Linked DNA regions of Acidithiobacillus ferrooxidans ATCC 23270. The protein of the gene in region 2 interacts with the protein of the main gene of each other region in a pairwise test. Links are inferred from orthologs where the notes say so. Each region holds a gene or a part of one and is shown on either strand. Other genes may lie near its edges.

What was found.
Region 1: the proteins of dnaX (region 2) and dnaE interact in binary tests that used the Escherichia coli proteins (3 or more experiments, as listed by UniProt). The link is inferred for Acidithiobacillus ferrooxidans ATCC 23270 from one-to-one orthologs.

Annotation. Positions count from the first base shown.
Region 1 is NC_011761.1:1,260,734-1,267,358, forward strand. The notes cover bases 1,168-5,268. They hold dnaE (DNA polymerase III subunit alpha), read left to right. Parts: upstream 1,168-1,567; coding sequence 1,568-5,068; downstream 5,069-5,268. Other genes in these bases: AFE_RS06820 (ribonuclease HII), read left to right, coding at 1,168-1,568; AFE_RS06830 (acetyl-CoA carboxylase carboxyltransferase subunit alpha), read left to right, coding at 5,103-5,268. Outside these bases: lpxB (lipid-A-disaccharide synthase), read left to right, coding at 1-964; more of AFE_RS06820, read left to right, coding at 978-1,167; more of AFE_RS06830, read left to right, coding at 5,269-6,053; tRNA lysidine(34) synthetase TilS, read left to right, coding at 6,031-6,625. UniProt on the Escherichia coli protein: DNA polymerase III is a complex, multichain enzyme responsible for most of the replicative synthesis in bacteria. This DNA polymerase also exhibits 3' to 5' exonuclease activity. The alpha chain is the DNA polymerase catalytic subunit.
Region 2 is NC_011761.1:1,670,159-1,675,548, reverse strand. What follows is about bases 2,144-5,009. They hold dnaX (DNA polymerase III subunit gamma/tau), read right to left. Parts: upstream 4,503-5,009; coding sequence 2,784-4,502; downstream 2,144-2,783. Other genes in these bases: AFE_RS08865 (PilZ domain-containing protein), read right to left, coding at 4,852-5,009; AFE_RS08880 (YbaB/EbfC family nucleoid-associated protein), read right to left, coding at 2,441-2,794; recR (recombination mediator RecR), read right to left, coding at 2,144-2,434. Outside these bases: AFE_RS08895 (NAD(P)H-hydrate dehydratase), read right to left, coding at 1-555; AFE_RS08890 (ammonium transporter), read right to left, coding at 558-1,775; more of recR, read right to left, coding at 1,835-2,143; more of AFE_RS08865, read right to left, coding at 5,010-5,208; AFE_RS08860 (DNA polymerase III subunit delta' C-terminal domain-containing protein), read right to left, coding at 5,192-5,390. UniProt on the Escherichia coli protein: Part of the beta sliding clamp loading complex, which hydrolyzes ATP to load the beta clamp onto primed DNA to form the DNA replication pre-initiation complex.

The DNA.
Region 1 (6,625 bases), 410 kb from region 2 along the record:
GGCGATGATCGGGTTGGTCGAAGTCTTGCGGCACTACGGTCGCTTGCGCAGGCTTTATGGGCAAATCCGGCAGCATCTGCAGGCGGAACGGCCGGCTTGCGTGGTGCTGATTGATCATCCTGCTTTCAATCTGCACGTTGCCAAGATGGCCAAGCAGATGGGCATTCGAGTGCTCTATGTGGTGGGTCCCCAGATCTGGGCCTGGCGCTCGCAGCGAATCCACCAGATCAAGCGCGTAGTGGACCACATGCTGGTGCTTTTTCCTTTTGAGGTGCCCATTTATGCACAGGCGGGGGTGCCGGTGCATGTGCTGGCCCATCCCTTGCTGGCGCAGACTGCGACGGCGCAGGACGGAATGGATGCGCGGGCGGCACTGGGACTGACGGCAGGGGGGCCGGTGCTTGCGCTCCTGCCGGGCAGTCGCCGCGGCGAGCTGGAACGTCTGACTCTACGCTATGCGGAAACGGCGCGACGTTTGCGCAAACAAATACCGGATCTGCGGATTCTGGTGGCCTTGGCCAGGGAGGAGTTGCGCCCCCTCTGGGAGCGGCTCTGGAAACAGGGTGCGGGGCCGGAAGATGCGCAGTTGGTGGTCGCTCAGACGCAAACCGTGCTGGCAGCCGCTGACGTGGTGCTGGTCGCCTCCGGTACCGCCACACTGGAAACGGCACTCATGCGGCGCCCGGCGGTCGTCGTCTATATTTTGAACGCACTCACCTTTGCTTTCGTCCGAAGACTGGTGAAGACCCCCTTCGTGGCCATGCCCAATATTTTGCTCCAAGAGGCCGTATACCCGGAATTCCTCCAGGAGGCCTTCGAGCCCGCCCAAGTGGCTGATGCACTGGCGGCGCTTTTGGGTCCGGCGGGTTCCGAGCAGGTGGCAAAATTGCAGAAACTGCGCAGCCTGCTGGAAGGCAATCCTCCCGAGCAGTTGCAGCAAGTGCTCCGGGAGATGCTGGCATGAAAACGGTAACGCCATGAAAAGCGCCCCAATTCTGGAACATTATGGACCCTGGTGCGCGGGTGTGGATGAAGCGGGGCGAGGGCCCTTGGCGGGTCCAGTGGTGGCAGCGGCGGTGATTCTGCGCGTACCTCTTCACGGTCTGGACGATTCCAAGAAAATGACGGCCGCCGCACGGACACATTGGGCCGCACGTATCCGCAATGAGGCCCTGGCCTGGTCGGTAGCCCGGGCTGCGGTCTGGGAGATCGAGCGCTACAATATTCTCCAGGCGTCGTTGCGGGCCATGGCGCGGGCTATCGTCGGCCTGCCCCGGCAGCCTCGGCGGATTCTCGTCGATGGCAACCAATCGCCTCCCGGTTGGCAAGTAGAGACGCTGGTGGGCGGCGATGGCCGGGTGGACGCCATTGCTGCGGCAGGTATTCTGGCTAAAGTGACACGGGATGAGGAGATGCAGTTGCTCGACCGATATTACCCTCAATATGGGCTGGCGCGGCATATGGGTTACGGCACGGCGGTGCATCTCCAGGCATTGCGGCGCTGGGGTCCCTGTGCCCTGCATCGGCGCGGCTTCGGACCCGTCGACCAGGCCTGGGAGACGCAATGATGCGTACGCCGCAGTTCGTCCATCTGCACGTACACTCCGAATACTCCCTGGAAGACGGAATCATTCCGGTCAAGGCGCTGGCCAGACGCTGCGCGGAGCGAGGCATGCCGGCCGTGGCGATCACTGATCACGGCAACCTTTTTGCCCTGGTGAAATTTTATAATGCTGCCCGGGGGCAGGGCGTCAAGCCATTGATTGGCAGTGAAGTCTGGGTGCATGATGTGGCAGAACCGGAACGACCGGTCAGCCTTGTCCTGCTGTGCATGGACAAAACCGGTTACCGTAACCTCAGCCGCCTGCTCAGCCGGGCTTACCTGGAGGGCAGTCGCCACGGTCGTCCGCAGATCGACGTGGCATGGCTGGAAGGGTCGAGCGACGGTCTCATTGCCCTGTCTGCGGCAGGGCAGGGGGAGATCGGGCGTGCCCTGCAGCGCCATCCGCAACAGGCGGAAAGCCGGGCGCGATACTACGCAAGGCTTTTCCCGGAGCGTTTTTATCTGGAGGTGCAGCGCAACGGTGAGGCGGAACAGGAGGCCCTGGTCCAGGCCACGGTGGCGCTGGCGGAAAAACTGGATTTACCGCTGGTGGCCACCAATAACGCCCACTTTCTCGATGCGGCGGACTTTGCGGCTTTCGACGCGCGACAGTGTATTTCTGCGGGCTTTACCCTGGACGACCCGCGCCGTCCACGGCGTTTTACGCCGGAGCACCGCCTGCCGGACCCCGAAGAAATGCGAGAGCGTTTTGCGGACCTGCCGGAAGCTTGCGACAATACCGTCGAAATTGCGCGACGCTGTAATATGGAGCTGGTGCTTGGGCATTATGCGCTACCGGACTACCCCATTCCCGCCAACCAGTCCGTGGATGAATATTTGCACGACGCGGCGCAAAAAGGTCTGCAGGAACGCTTGCAGGAGCTGCGTATCACCGGCGACGCCACGCTGCCTTATCACGAGCGCCTGTTGCGTGAGGTCGGCGTCATTCAGCAGATGGGCTTCCCCGGTTATTTTCTCATCGTCGCGGATTTCATCCAGTGGGCAAAAAATAATGGCGTGCCGGTAGGACCTGGTCGTGGTTCCGGCGCCGGATCGCTGGTGGCCTACGCACTACGGATCACCGATCTCGATCCCATCGGCAATGGCCTGTTGTTCGAGCGCTTTCTCAATCCCGAACGCGTTTCCATGCCTGACTTCGACGTGGATTTCTGCATGGATCAGCGTGACCGCGTCATTCAGTATGTGGCCGACAAATACGGTCGTGACCGGGTCGGCCAGATCATCACCTTTGGGACGATGAAGGCGCGGGCGGTGGTGCGTGATGTCGGCCGGGTGCTGGGTCTACCGTATGGCTTTGTCGACCAGTTGGCCAAGCTGGTGCCGGGTGATCTGGGAATGACCCTGGCGAAGGCCCTGGAGGAATCGGAGGAACTGCGGCGACGCCAGGCTGAGGAAGACGACGTCCGCGACCTGCTGGACATCGCCTTGCGCCTGGAGGGTTTGCCCCGTCACGCCTCGACCCATGCGGGTGGCGTGGTGATCTCCCCGGAGCCACTGGCCGACCGCCTGCCGCTCTTTAACGACGGCTCTGAAGGGGGGGGTAACGTCACCCAGCTCGATAAGGACGATGTAGAAAAGATGGGGTTGGTGAAGTTCGACTTTCTCGGCCTGCGTACCCTGACCATCATCGATATGGCGGTCAAGCTCATCAATGCCGATGCGGCAGCGGCGGGTCGTGCGCCCGTGGATATTCAGCAATTGCCTTTGGACGATGCGGCGACTTTCGCCCTGCTCAAGTCCACCGAGACGGCGGCGGTCTTCCAACTGGAATCATCGGGTATGCGCGATCTGGTGCGGCGCCTGCAGCCGGATACTTTTGAAGATATCGTCGCCCTCGTCGCCCTGTTTCGGCCGGGGCCGCTACAGTCGGGTATGGTGGATGATTTCATCGCCCGCAAACACGGCAAGGCGCAGGTAACCTATCTGCATCCGGATCTGGCACCGATTCTCCGGGAAACCTATGGGGTGATTGTCTATCAGGAACAGGTCATGCAGTCCGCCCAGGCGCTGGCGGGTTATTCCCTCGGCGGTGCCGATTTACTGCGGCGCGCCATGGGCAAGAAAAAGCCGGAGGAAATGGCCAAGCAACGCAGCATTTTCCTGGAGGGAGCCCACAAGAACGGTTTGGCCGCGGACCAGGCCGGGGCCATCTTCGACCTCATGGAAAAGTTTGCGGAATATGGCTTTAACAAATCCCACTCGGCAGCCTATGCCCTGGTGTCCTACCAAACCGCTTATCTGAAGGCCCACTATCCGCAGTTTTTTATGTCTGCCGTGCTGACCGCAGATATGGACCACACCGACAAAGTTGTGGCGATGATTGCCGAGTGCGCGCGCATGGGCCTGCGCATTGCTCCACCGAGCGTTCAGCACAGTGTGCTGGAGTTCCGGCCGGAGGGGGATGATCATATCCGCTTTGGTCTGGGTGCCATCAAGGGCTTGGGACGGGCGGCCATTCAGGCGATTCTCGACGCCCGTAGAGGAGGCGCCTTCCTGAATCTCTTCGATCTGCTCTGCCGGGTGGATACCCAGAAAATCAATCGTCGTGCCCTGGAGGCATTGATTCGCGCCGGAGCCATGGATGACTGGGGCGTGTCGCGGGCCAGCCTGATCGCTTCCGTGGACGGTTGTATGGAAGCAGCGGCGCAGTTTCAGAGCAGTCAGGCGAGCCTGCAGGAATCATTGTTTAGCGGACAGGAAGCGTTGCGGGTAGCGCCGCCGCTGGTGTCTGCCGAGGCATGGAGCCTCACCGAAACCCTGCGTCAGGAACGGGAAACTCTGGGCTTCTATCTCAGTGGTCACCCCATGGACAGTCTGCGGGATGATCTGACGGCGCTGGGAACGATACCTCTTGGCGACGTCGCGGTCGGGTCCACGGTATTGGTGGCGGGGTTGGTGGTAGCGCGGCGCAGCACCCGGACCAAGCGCGGTGATCGTATCTATTTCCTGACCCTCGACGATGGTCAGGGGCGGCTGGAGGTCGTCGTCTTTGGCGAAGTCTGGGCGCGGGCCGGCAAGATCCGAGAGGGTGAGGAGCCGGTGCTGGTTCTGGGTGAGGTGGGCGAGGACAGCTATTCTGGCGGCCTGCGGCTCAGTGCCCTGCGTCTGCTGGATACGGCACAGGCGCGTGAGGAATTGGCTGCCCAATTGACCTTGGATCTGGGTCTTGCCGAAGATATGGCGCCGCGAGATCTGCTTGCCGTGCTCCGTAAGTATCCTGGCCAAACGGCCTTGCGCCTGCGTTTGCGGGTCGCAGACGACGTTGTCGCGCAATTGCGGGTGACGGAAAACCTGAGCTTCGCGGCGAGTCCCGCCGCCATTGCCGCCCTGACGGCGTTGGCACCCGCGGCGCACTGGCACTGGAGCTATCGGCCGGTGACCCTTCTCGTCAATAATGTCGTCCCCCTGGAGCGTGCACGGCACGCGACGCGACGCCCGGCCTGAGCGCCGGCCATATTCGGAGTGGTAAGGAGTGAACATGAAAATCAGTTATCTGGACTTTGAACAATCGGTTGCGGAGCTGGATGCCAAGGTGGAGGAACTCCATGCCCTGAATCAGCCGGGTATCGCCGATGACATCAGTCGCCTGGAAGTAAAAGCGCGCAAGGAGTTGCAGCGTATTTACAGCAAGCTTGGTGCCTGGCAGACGGTACAGGTGGCCCGTCACCCACAGCGGCCTTATACCATGGATTATGTGCAGGCCCTTTTCACGGAAGTACAGGTGCTGGCAGGCGACCGTGCTTTCGCCGATGATCAGGCTATTATCGGCGGTCTGGCGCGCTTCAATGGACAGCCGATCGTCTGGATGGGACATCAGAAGGGCCGCGACACCAAGGAAAAGATTCAGCGCAACTTTGGGATGCCGCGTCCGGAAGGTTATCGCAAGGCCTTGCGTCTGCTCCGCCTTGCCGAGCGTTTTGCCTTGCCGGTATTTACGTTCATTGATACGCCCGGAGCCTATCCGGGTATTGGTGCCGAAGAGCGCGGCCAGAGTGAGGCCATAGCCCGTAATCTCGCAGTGATGTCTGATCTGGCGGTACCCATTATCTGCACGGTCATTGGTGAAGGGGGCTCCGGCGGGGCCCTGGCGATTGGCGTGGGTGACCGGATGCTGATGCTGGAGTATGGAGTGTACTCCGTCATTTCGCCGGAAGGCTGCGCCTCCATCCTCTGGAAGAATGCGGCCATGGCAGCCGAGGCCGCGGAAACTCTGGGTATCACCGCCCGTCGTTTGCAAGGAATGGGTCTGGTCGATGAAGTGCTGGCCGAACCCCTCGGTGGCGCGCATCGCGATCCGGAAGCGGTCTTCGCGCTGGCACGTGAGCGTTTCGCCCATCACCTGCAGGAGCTGCAGGCGATGGATACCAGCAAGTTGCTGACCACCCGTTACGAACGCCTGATGCACTATGGAGTCGTCGGCGCTGCCTGAGCTGGAGCGGCGTCTCCGGACGCGTCTGCAGGGGGATCTGCGCCCACCGCGGGGACGCTCCCTCTATGTGGCTTACAGTGGCGGCGGGGACTCCACGGCGCTGCTCGTGGCACTGCTTTCTCTAGGGTACGAGATCCATGCCTTGCATGTGGATCACGGCTGGCACCCGGACAGTGCGCAGTGGGCCCGGTTCTGTCAGGAGCAGGCCAAGGCTCTGGGGGTTCCTTTCACCCTGCTGCATCTGGCTGCAGATACACCGGGCGAGGGGCCGGAGGATCAGGCCCGGCGTGCCCGCTATGCCCTCATGGCGGCGCAGTTGCGGCAGGGGGACTGGCTGTTCACGGCGCAGCACCGCGAAGATCAGGCGGAAACCGTGCTTTTGCAACTGTTGCGCGGTACCGGCGTGGCGGGACTGGCGGGCATGCCCCGGCAGCGCCCGCTGGGAGCCGGGCTTCTGGTTCGGCCCCTGCTGGACGTACCGCGGCAGGTGTTGCGGGATTATCTGGAACAGCGGCAGTTACCCTTTCTGAATGATCCGGCCAATGCCGATATGCGCTACGACAGGGTGCGGA
Region 2 (5,390 bases):
CCAGTAGCCGCCATAGCGGGCACGTAACCGAACAATCGCCGCGATACGGTCTGCCTGTACAGCGGCGACCGTTATCCCCAGCAGGCGGGCCGCTTCGCCCGGATGTGGGGTAAACAGACGAAGTGCGTCGGTGGTCAGCAGTTTCGGACCAAAACGCGCGAGAATGTTCAGGGCATCGGCGTCCCATACCTGGGGACAGGACAGTGTACCGATTTCCAGCAACAGATCATGGGCGGCCAGGCCCTGACCCAAGCCAGGGCCAACAGCCAGGACGGCGTGGTCCGGCAAATCTCCAAAAGCCGCAGGCCAGTCCCGCCAGGTCGCTTCCGGCAGGTGTGCTGCCAAGTATGGGATCGCCGAGGGATGCCCCACCGCCGTCACCAATCCGCTGCCCACCCGATAGGCGGCGGCAGAGGCCAGCGCCAGTGCCCCGCCCATGCCCGGCCCTCCGCCTACTACGAAAACGTGGCCGAAGCTTCCTTTGTGCGCCTGCGGGCTGCGCACCGGCAGGCCCGGCATGGCCTGCCAGTTCAGGGCAGCAAAAGGTTCTGTCATGGTCACGCCCTCTCGATATCCTCTTCAGGATACGCGCTGACATGGTGCAAGCTCAAATCCGCCCCCGCATACTCCGCCTCGGGATCCAGACGAATCCCGATAAAGTACTTGATGCTGCCGTAGACGATACCACTGCCCGCCAGGGCGACCAGGACGCCTAGTGCGGTGCCCAGCAACTGAGACCAGAAACTGACCCCACCGGCGCCGCCGAGGAACTGATGTCCAAAAATTCCGACGGCCAGTCCACCCCACACCCCGCAAACACCATGGAGCGGCCAGACACCCAGCACGTCATCCAGACGCAGGCGATGCTGCACAAAGGTGAACAGGTAGACAAAAATAATGCCGGCAATGGCACCGATGGCCAAAGCCCCAATGGGTTGCACCACATCGGAACCGGCGCAGATGGCCACGAGACCTGCCAGAGCGCCATTATGAACGAAGCCCGGATCGCCCTTCCCTACCGCCAGCGCCGCCAGCATGCCGCCCACCAGTGCCATAAGCGAATTGAGTGCCACCAGACCCTGCACAGCGGCAATTTGCTGTGCACTCATCACATTAAAACCAAACCAGCCGATGATCAGAATCCAGGAGCCCAGCGCCAGAAAGGGAATGTTGGAAGGCGGCATGGCGTGTACCGCACCATCTTTCCCGTAACGCCCCTTGCGCGAACCCAGCAGCCAGACCGCCATCAGCGCCATCCATCCACCCATGGCATGCACTACCACCGAGCCTGCGAAATCGTGGAAAGGTGCACCAAAAACGCTGGTAAACCAGGCTTGAATACCATAATGACCATTCCAGACGATCCCTTCGTAAAAGGGATAAACCAGTCCCACCAGAAAGGCAGTCGCCAGCAATTGGGGATAAAAACGTGCCCGTTCGGCAATACCACCGGAGATAATGGCTGGCACCGCAGCAGCGAAGGTCAGCAGGAAAAAAAACCGCACCATCTGAAAACCATGATTGCTTGCGGTCAGAGCCTTTACATCGGCAAAAAAGCTGATGCCATAGGCGATATGATAACCCACAAAAAAATAGACGATGGTGGATATACCAAAATCACTGAGAATCTTCACCAGCGCATTTACCTGGCTGCGCCGTCGTACCGTACCCAGTTCCAGGAAGGCGAATCCGCCATGCATGGCAAACACCAGAATGGCGCCCATCAGCAAAAAAAACACATTTCCGCCTGGAGGCGTGACTCCTGTGGGTATCATGATGGCTGCTTCCTCTCGAAATTGATGGCTTTTATCTTTACGAAACGATGGGTAAGTGCTTATTCGTCGAGCAAGCGACGACCATGCAAGGCGCGCCCGAGGGTGCTGCGATCGACATATTCCAGTTCACCACCCACCGGCACCCCCCGCGCGATACGACTGATGGTGACACCGTCAGGAACCAGTCCAGCGAGAAACTGGGCTGTAGCCTCTCCTTCCAGGGTAGGATTGGTCGCAAAAATCACTTCCTGCAAGTCTGTTTCACCCAGTCGCGCGCTGAGGCGGTCGATATGCAGGGCTTCGGGACCGATGCCGTCCAGGGGCGACAAATGCCCCATCAATACGAAAAATTCGCCGACGAACACCCCCGTATCCTCGATTGCACGCAGATCAGCGGGCGATTCCACCACGCACAAAATGGAACGGTCCCGGTGTTCGGAACGACAGACGGCACACAATGGCGCTTCGCTCAGGTTGTTGCAGCGCTCACAAAAACGGACCACCGCGTGGGCTTGCTGAAAGGCTGCGGCGAGTTGCGGCATGAGATCGCGCTTACGCACCAGCAACTCATAGCTGATCCGTTGCGCCGAACGCGGGCCAATACCCGGTAGGCGGCGTAGCAGTGCCACCAGGGCGTCCATACTCGGAACGTCTGCCATAAGTGCCTAGAAAGGCAGGTTCATGCCCGGAATATTCATGCCGCCAGTCACTTCCGACATCCGCTCCGCGCTGACCTTCTCAGCAGTGCGCACGGCGTCATTGATGGCCGCTGCCACAAGATCTTCGAGCATCTCCTGATCGCCGTCGGTCAGCAGAGAGGGGTCGATGCGAACTCGCCGCACGTCATGTCGGCAGGTCATGGTGACTTCCACCAGATTGCCACCCGCGTGGCCCTGCACCTCTACCTGGGCAAGTTCTTCCTGCGTCTTTTGCAAACGCTCCTGGAGTTGCTGCGCCTGCTTCATGATATTCCCCAGTCCACCTTTCATCTTTTCCTTACCTCCCTGTTTACGTTTCATTGTGAGCTGACGGCATATCGTTTGAGGATGCCGCCACGATTTCAATGGATTCTACGCGGGCATCCAGGGCTTCGAGGAACGCGCCGATGCGCGGATCCGCGGCCACACGTGCCTCTGCTGCAGCTTGCCGGGACGCCAGCTGCGCCCGGTCTTCCTGCACCAGGCTGCCCACCCCGGTCTCTATGGTGAGAGCAACAATGCTGAGCCTGGGCTCCCGGCCGTAATATGCCGTAAGCGCCTGATGTAACGCCCGGCGGGCCTCGGTCTTGAGAAGGAACGGCAAATAATTGGGCTCCACGGCCAACTCCACCGCCTCCGGATCGCAGCGCAGGGCTTGTCCGTAGCGCAGGTACTCGGCAATCATCGGCGACACCGCCAGCGATGCCAGTACGCGACGCCAGTCTGCTGCTGGCGCGGTCCCGGCATCCGCATCGCGCTGACCGGACGTCGCTACCGGCGACGGCTCCCGGACTTCATCCCGTGAACGGATGGAGAGCAGGGGAACCGAATGATCCGATAGCGGTGAAGTTGCCTCGGGCATAACGAATTCGCGCGTCGGGGGAAGTGACTCGCCAGGATGCCGGTTTTCCCCGCCCGGGAGGGCCGCTGGCGGCGAGTCGGGCGATGCTGAACCGGAAAAGCTCAACACCCGCAGAAAGGCCATCTCCAGCGCCATGCGATCATCTGGATAAAGCGCAAAGTCACGTCGTGCCGAAAGGAGCAAAAAATACCAGGACTGCAGGGTAAGCGGGCTGATTCTCCCGCGCAGATGCACGACCGCCTCGGCGCCATCGTCATCCGGATCGGCTGGAAGAAATTGCGCCAGAGCGATGCGATGCAGGCCTTCTATGACCAGGTCCAGCAGGCCGGGCCCGTCCATGCCCCGCGCCAGATGATCACCCACTATGGCGAATACCTGTGCAGCATCTCGGTCCACCAGCGCGGCGATCAGACCCAGCACCGCGTCATCGCCGCTGCGCCCCAGCATCGCGAGCACGCCGTCGCGCCGCACCGCGCCACCACCGTGGACAATAGCCTGATCCAGCAGACTCAAGGCGTCACGCAGACTCCCGTCGGCAGCGCGCGATAGTATCTGCAGGGCGGCGTCCTCCGCCGGCACCTGTTCCAACGACATGATCTGCCGCAATCTTCCCTGAATCTGGGGAACATCCAGGCGACGTAAATTAAACTGCAGGCAGCGGGAGAGCACGGTTATCGGCAGCTTCTGTGGGTCCGTAGTCGCCAGCAGAAATTTGACATGTTCCGGCGGTTCTTCCAAGGTTTTCAGCAGCGCATTGAAGCTGTGCGCAGATAACATATGCACCTCGTCAATGAGGTACGCCTTGTAGCGACCAGCCGTAGGCGCATACTGGACATTGTCCAGAAGGTCGCGGGTCTCATCCACCCGGGTACGGCTTGCCGCGTCCACCTCCAGCAGATCCACGAAGTTCCCTGCAGCAATACTGCGGCAGGCGCTGCACTCTCCGCAGGGGTTGCTGCTCACGCCTCGCTCGCAGTTCAGACACTTGGCGAGCAGCCGCGCCAGAGTCGTCTTGCCGACGCCCCGTGTGCCGGTGAACAGAAAAGCATGATGGATGCGGCCGGAATCCAGGGCATGGCGCAAGGCGGAGACGACGGCCTCCTGCCCGACAAAATCGTCAAAATGTTGGGGTCGCCAGCGGCGGGCCAGCGCGAGATAGGCGCTCATGCGGCTCTGAAATATAGGGTGGCGACGCCGATCAGCCGCACCCCGGCACCTGGATCACCGGCTGCCGCTGCTCCCTTCCGGGCCTGACGGGGTTCACCAGTTACCACTGCGAGGGGACCGATCTTTGTCGCCATAGAAAACCTGAGACTGTCCACTGACGGACGATGATTGGCGGAGAGGGTGGGATTCGAACCCACGGTACCCTTTTGGAGTACACAGCATTTCCAGTGCTGCACCTTCGGCCGCTCGGTCACCTCTCCTGAGGGGACGAAGTGTACCTCAGACGCCAGCATCAGGGCAATGACCCCGTGCGGAGTGACCCGTGCGGGGCCTGCGCCCAAGCGGCATTTTAAAAACTCAGCACCTCACCATCGTTCCTTGGCAGGCCGGACAGCGCGTTCTGAATCCGGATCAGGACCCCGGAGCGGTCATTGACAAACTGGACACCGATGGCGGGAGGACGACCCTCACGGTTGTCGGGTGGCGTCACCCACACCACCTTTCCCATGACCGGTGCACGCGGTTGACCGTCGGGGAGGGTGATCATGAGCAGCACCTCGGTACCTATGGGCAGGAGGTTCGCTGTCTCTACCAGTACCCCGCCCCCTTTGATGTTGGGCATGTAGTAACGCTGCACTGCGGTGGCATCCCGTAACACGACGGACAGCGCCTTTGCCGCACCCCCCGCTTCAGCTTGTAATTCCATGCGCCACCTGTCCTGACCAAATGCCTACCCAATTCAACAATAACGTTTCCAGTGTCATCCCCACATTGCGATTCTGCGCAAGCGACTCAGGCAGCCGCGCCCACCCCTCCAGGGCCGGCCAGAGGCACGCGACCCGGGCCGATTGCGCCATAACCTCCAGCGATTGCAGATAGTCTAAATGC